Regions from separate parts of the Shewanella colwelliana genome, predicted to be linked through region 3. Evidence: predicted binding sites of a transcription regulator. Region 3 holds the regulator's gene; each other region holds the start of a gene.
The links. Region 3 encodes MetJ, which represses methionine synthesis genes. Its sites were predicted from a motif close to TAGACGTCTAGACGTCTA; they were not measured.
Positions count from the first base shown of each region.

Region 1: msrA (peptide-methionine (S)-S-oxide reductase MsrA) is a predicted target of MetJ. The motif match lies at 1,313-1,330, and genes of this name have one in related genera.
Region 2: metK (methionine adenosyltransferase) is a predicted target of MetJ. The motif match lies at 913-930, and genes of this name have one in related genera.

Region 1 is NZ_MCBT01000048.1:514,675-516,954, reverse strand. Features, by position in the region: gene astE (succinylglutamate desuccinylase) at 53-1,096, opposite strand; gene msrA (peptide-methionine (S)-S-oxide reductase MsrA) at 1,380-1,859, shown strand; gene pgm (phosphoglucomutase (alpha-D-glucose-1,6-bisphosphate-dependent)) at 1,938-2,280, opposite strand, start outside.
Region 2 is NZ_MCBT01000044.1:129,687-131,966, reverse strand. Features, by position in the region: gene metK (methionine adenosyltransferase) at 1-869, opposite strand, end outside; gene tkt (transketolase) at 1,336-2,280, shown strand, end outside.
Region 3 is NZ_MCBT01000025.1:7,684-9,963, reverse strand. Features, by position in the region: gene BEL05_RS09710 (conjugal transfer protein TraF) at 1-27, shown strand, start outside; gene BEL05_RS09705 (sulfite exporter TauE/SafE family protein) at 92-820, opposite strand; gene metJ (met regulon transcriptional regulator MetJ) at 942-1,256, opposite strand; gene metB (cystathionine gamma-synthase) at 1,476-2,280, shown strand, end outside.

The sequences.
Region 1 (2,280 bases), on a different contig from region 3:
TAGATACTTGTTGTATATCTAGCTTTACATGATGCTTAATGCCATGACCGTACTAGTCGATATTGCTTGGATCGGCTGGGATCAGGCACAACACAGTTCGCTGACCTACTGGGACATTCGCATTTGGAAATACGATAGATTCGGTCGCGGCTTCCACTTTAATGTCCATATCGCCATCTTTGGCTAATATGTATCCTTTTGGAAATGCGGTAAAATTCTCAACATTATTGGCAAAGGTAAACTCAAAGTGCTCGGTCTGCTTGTTGATGGCACGGTTTACTTGATAAAGATTAACCTTAGAGGCATCAAACTCATCACAATCTAACGCTTGTGCGGTCATTAAACGCGTTAGCATCTCTTTTAACGCGATAAATCGCGTCATATCATTTTGCCCCATTGGCATCACTTTACCCAGTTCAATAGTAAATGCGTGAGCTTGGTAATTGTTAGAGGAAAAATAACTGAATGTAGTCGTTGGCTCGTGATGAAACAACACGGTATCGATACCTGACGCAGCCAAGAACATGATCTGTTTTGCGCTATATGCTTTGCCTTGTCTAAAGGGGTAAATGGCAAATTTTTCATGCTTAGATCCCCTAATGGCTGTATGCAGATCATAGTGTAAGCGCTCTGAGTCGGCGTTTCCTCCAGCAAAGAATCGATCTACGTACTGCTCTAATTTCTTGGCCCTGACCCGTTCTCCATTAGTTAATCCCTCTCCTTCTGAGTGAGCACCACTGAATAAGCGATTTAAATTCTCTTCAATGAATCGGGTGCCGTTATGAATTGCAGGAGGATTGCCTATTAAAAACATAATGCGATGTTTAGCGATCAGTGTCTGCTTAAGAAGCTGACTAATCAATGTATTACATAGTTCTATCGGTGCCGTTTCATTACCGTGAACCGCCGATGACAACACAATATCTTTAGCCGCTATTTGGTCACAATCTTTTGGGGTAAAAACAATCACACCAGTGTCCCATACCTCTACCTGAGTATGCTTGCCAAGTTCAAAAGCGAATGGCTCAGAGATTGCTTTGGGATTATCAAGGGTGAACTGTAAAAAGTTTTGATTCTTAATCTGTGCTTGTAACAAGTAAAGCTCCTTAATTTAAATCATTTCTGACACTTATTCTGGTGTGCCTTAGCTAGAAATGACTCCTTGAATTTATTTTCGACATTTTTTTCTGCCTGAATAGTACCACTTAACGTGTTAATCAGCCATTTATCCACTCAATGGAAAAGGATAAATGCGAAATTTAACAGTTGCAATTTATGAAAAATTACCACAACATAAAGCCGTCTAGCCATCTAAACGTTTAAACATCTATTTAGGCTGGCAGTAATTGTAAATAGTGGATCAGAAAGTGGAGTAAATTATGGCCATCGCAACATTTGGTGCAGGGTGTTTTTGGGGTGTTGAGTACTTTTTTAAGCAAATTGAAGGCGTCGACTCAGCAACTTGTGGCTATATGGGCGGCAACGACGCTACGACAACGTACGAAGAGGTCAAAGCGGGCGCGACTGGCCACGCTGAAGTGGTACAAGTAGAGTTTGACGAACAAGCCGTTAGTTTCGACGAGCTATTAGCCGTATTTTGGTCTAACCATAACCCCACCCAGCTGAATATGCAGGGCGGCGATATTGGAAACCAGTACCGAAGCTGCATATTTTTCCACAATAGCGAACAGAAAGCGCAAGCTGAAGCATCAAAGTTGGCGTTAACACGCAGCGGAAAATGGGGACTCAGACATATCGTCACTGAAATCGTACCTGTGCTGACCTTCCACCAAGCCGAAGACTATCACCAAAATTATCTCGAAAAGAATGAACTACCAAGTTGTCACCTTACCTATTAGAGGACAACAAATAGCATTAAAAAAGCCAGTTTAATCTAAACTGGCTTTTTAGTTTCTTCGAATGCGCATACCTAAGCACTAGTCACTCAGCATAGCCGCTATCATAGTTTGTGCTTCACCCAGCACAGATTCTAAATGCGCTTCGTCGACAAAACTCTCACCATAAACCTTAAACAAGGCTTCAGTGCCCGATGGTCTTGCCGCAAACCAAGCACGATCGGTAATAACTTTAATTCCACCGATGGCCGCTTTATTTCCAGGCGCATGAGTTAACACCTGTTTAATTGAATCGCCTGCCAGAGTATCGCTTCCAAGCTGCGCAGTTGAAACAGTGTTCGCGATGAGTTGATTAAATTTCTGCTTTCGTTTCTGTGTGACCGGATTATCAATACGACGATAATAGCTTTCGCCATGGCGCTCG
Region 2 (2,280 bases), on a different contig from region 3:
GCTGCAACAATGTTCTTAGCCACATAACGCGCAGCATAAGCAGCACTGCGGTCAACTTTTGATGGGTCTTTACCAGAGAAAGCCCCACCACCGTGACGCGCCATACCACCATAGGTATCAACAATGATCTTACGACCGGTTAGACCACAATCGCCTACTGGGCCACCGATAACAAAACGGCCTGTTGGGTTAATAAAGTACTTAGTATCTTTAGTTAACCACTTCGCCGGTAGCACAGGCTTAATGATGGTTTCCATCACGCCTTCGATTAAGTCAGGCTGACTAACATCTTCACGGTGCTGAGTTGAAAGCACAACGGCATCGATACCGGCAATGCTTCCGTCACTGTTGTAAGCAAAAGTCACCTGACTTTTTGCATCGGGACGCAACCATGGAAGCGTATTGTCTTTACGTACTTCAGATTGACGTTTAACTAGCTTGTGCGAATAAGTGATCGGCGCAGGCATTAATACGTCAGTTTCGTTGTTGGCGTAACCAAACATTAGACCTTGGTCACCAGCGCCTTGTTCTTTAGGGTCGGCACGGTCAACACCTTGATTGATATCTGGTGACTGTTTACCAATGGCGTTTAGTACAGCACAAGAATCAGCATCAAAGCCCATATCTGAGTGAGTGTAACCAATGTCACGCACGGTTTTACGGGTGATCTCTTCGATATCAACCCATGCAGAAGTGGTCACTTCACCACCAACCATTACCATGCCGGTTTTTACGTATGTTTCACACGCAACACGAGCTTTAGGATCTTGCTCTAAGATCGCGTCGAGTACCGCATCAGAAATTTGATCGGCGATTTTATCTGGATGACCTTCTGAGACCGACTCAGAGGTGAACAAGTGCTTTGCCATAATGGAAAATCTCGTGTTTAAACAATTTGAATGTGTAGAAGTATCTACATCTAGACGGCTATTTTAGTGGAAAACCGAATGGATAACACCCTTTTCGGCAAAAATTGTGCTGTAAAGCCCAGTAAATTTTCTAATGGGTCACATTATATAAATGAGAATCTAATTTTAATCATTTGTTTATTAAGGGGTTTTTGTGGGTGGTTGACTATAATGCACAGCGAAAAAACCTAGCGTTAAGGTTGGTTATTGTCACAGCCAGATTAATTTGACTGCAATATAAACAGCGTAATGTTTGAATTGGGCCAGTAAAACCACCTAGGGTCTACAAGGCAAATATGCTTATTTAGCAGTAATATCGGTTTAATCTGCATCAAATGGTGATTTTTATTTGCGTCCCACCGCCTAGTAAGGGAAAATATGCGACCACAATTGCCCGCAAAATCCCCAACTATCAGCAGGAGAGAGCATGTCATCTCGTAAAGAACTCGCAAACGCCATTCGCGCTTTAACTATGGATGCCGTTCAAAAAGCCAATTCTGGTCACCCAGGTGCCCCAATGGGAATGGCTGATATCGCTGAAGTGCTTTGGAATGACTTCCTTAAGCATAACCCAAACAACCCAGAGTGGGCTGATCGCGATCGTTTTATTCTGTCTAACGGTCATGGTTCAATGCTGATTTACTCTTTGCTGCACCTTACTGGTTATGCATTGCCGATTGAAGAGCTACAAAACTTCCGTCAACTGCATTCAAAAACCCCTGGCCACCCAGAGTATGGTTACACCCCAGGTGTTGAAACAACTACTGGCCCACTAGGCGCTGGGATCAGTAATGCTGTAGGTATGGCGATTGCTGAAAAGACATTGGCAGCTCAGTTTAACCGCCCAGGTCACGACATTGTCGATCACTTTACTTACTGTTTCCTTGGTGACGGTTGTTTGATGGAAGGCATCTCTCACGAAGCCTGTTCACTAGCGGGAACCTTAGGTCTTGGTAAGTTGGTCGCGTTCTGGGATGACAACGGTATATCTATCGATGGTCACGTAGAAGGCTGGTTCACTGACGATACACCAAAGCGTTTTGAGTCTTACGGCTGGCACGTGATTGCTGATGTTGATGGCCACGATAGCGATGCTATCCGCGCGGCAATCGAAGAAGCTAAATCGGTTACTGATAAGCCAAGCATGATCTGCTGCAAAACCACCATTGGTTTTGGCTCGCCAAATAAGTCGGGCAGCCATGATTGTCACGGCGCACCACTGGGTGATGCTGAAATCGCGGCGGCACGTGAATTCCTTGGTTGGGATCATGGTGCATTTGAAATCCCTGACAACGTTTATGCAGGTTGGGATGCAAAAGATACTGGTGCAACCAATGAAGCAAACTGGAATGGTAAATTGGCAGCCTATGCT
Region 3 (2,280 bases):
GTGATTCAAACATCCTATCATTTTTAATTAACGTGGATATGACTCAAAGGCTGATACTCACTATCAGCCTTTTTGCTTTTTAAAGAGAGATTTATAGCTCTATGAATGACTTAGTCGCTAATATTAATGCGCTCACAGAACAAAGTATTAAGGTCATTGAGCGTGTTTTGTTTTTATCGATTTGACCAACGAGACGTCCCGCCACGAGATAGCCAAACAACACCGCCGGCAACAAAAGCAATGAGATGTAGAAATGGTACGTCGTCAATAGCCCTGCCAAGGCTAAAATTAGCAATGCAATGGTTGAACTGAAGATAAAAAAGGCTGAGAGTGCGGCTCGAAATTGTTTGGCATCTTTACCTGATAGCAGTATTGCCAGTGGCGGTCCGCCAATGGCTGCAATATTGCCAAATATGCCTGACACTATGCCTGCGGCAAATAGACTTCGACGATTGACGGGAATACTGAATTTTAACAAACTTAATAGCACGGCTAGCGCAACAATGGTGGCAATGGCTAAGCCCAGAACCGCTTGAGGAGCGAATAGCAGTAACGAGGCACCGAGCAAGCCGCCTGGAATCCTTCCAAGTAAGGCATATTGTAAGCCGTTAAATTCTAATGCGTTACGCTCACGAAATAGCGTCATCAATGAGATAGAAAACCCCATTATAATGACAGGTGCAGGCACTAAACTTGGATCCACGAGATAGAGCAGTGGCGATGCCACTACCGCAAGCCCAAAGCCAATGAGACTTTGGGTGAGTGCACCAAGGAAAATGATAATAAAGGCAAGTCCAAAAGTGACAAGATCTAAGGAGATGTCGGTCACGTGTTAGTTATCCTTACGGGGTGATGCGAGTGAAAAAACAAACAGGGACCGCTAAGCGATCCCTGTTGCTGTTATTCGAGCTGTTGTCACTAACGACTCATGCGAGTGATATCTATTCTAGCTCTTCCCATTCAATGCCCATTTCGGTCATGAGCTTTTTCACTTCAGCAGGGATGCTATCAGGCTTATCTTTTGAAAGATCTTCATCATCTGGTAAGGGTTGACCTGTGTATGCGTGCAAAAAGGCTTCGCACAACAGTTCACTATTGGTGGCATGGCGCAAGTTATTAACCTGACGACGAGTGCGCTCATCGGTTAACACTTTAAGTACCTTTAGAGGAATTGAGACAGTGATCTTTTTGACCTGCTCATTCTTCTTACCATGTTCAGCATATGGGCTGATATAATCGCCATTCCACTCAGTCATCGACTCACCTGTAAATTCTCAAATTCGGGGCAGATTTTATACCCTTACAAATTACAGTCAAATTATTGCCTGTAATTTTTGTTAATTGCAAATAGATTTCTAAATGTTTGGACGTCTAAACGTCTAAATGTGTTGACGGTCAGGGCTAGCTTAGGTACATTTAGACGTCCAGACATCTTTACCGATGAATGAAACCAATTTGATTGATAGGAGTGCAAGATGACAGAGCGAAAATTAGCCACCGCCGCAGTACGTCGAGGTATCGAATCTGATACCCAACATGGTGCGGTTGTTCCGCCAATTTATCTGTCGACCAACTACTCCTTTGATGGCCATAAAAACCCACGAGATTTCGATTATAGCCGTTCAGGCAATCCGACCCGATCTATTTTGGGGGATGCCATCGCCGAGCTTGAAAAAGGGGCGACGGGTGTCGTGACTTGTACAGGTATGGCTGCTATCACCTTAGTGACAAGTTTACTGGGTCCGGATGATCTGCTCGTAGTGCCTCATGATTGTTACGGCGGAAGCTACCGCTTATTCACCAACCTTGCTAAGAAAGGGGCATTTAAACTCGCCGTGGTAGATCAAACTGACCAGGCCGCCCTCGATGCCGCTATTGCGCAACAGCCTAAAATGGTCTGGTTAGAAACCCCATCTAATCCGCTGCTTCGTGTGGTTGATATTGAGGCTATTGCCAATGCGAGTCATAACGTTGGCGCTCAAGTTGTGGTAGATAACACCTTCCTTTCTCCTATTTTGCAACAGCCGTTACTGTTGGGCGCAGATATTGTTATCCACTCAACGACCAAATATATCAATGGCCACAGCGATGTGGTTGGTGGGGCTGTTGTGGCTAAAGACGCTGAGGTGGGTGAGTTACTTCATTGGTGGTCAAATACCTTAGGTTTAACGGGGTCTGCGTTTGACAGTTACTTAACCCTGCGTGGTCTGCGTACTCTGGCCGTAAGAATTCGTGAGCATCAAGCCAATGCTCAAAAGGTGCTGGCGGTATTAACGTCCC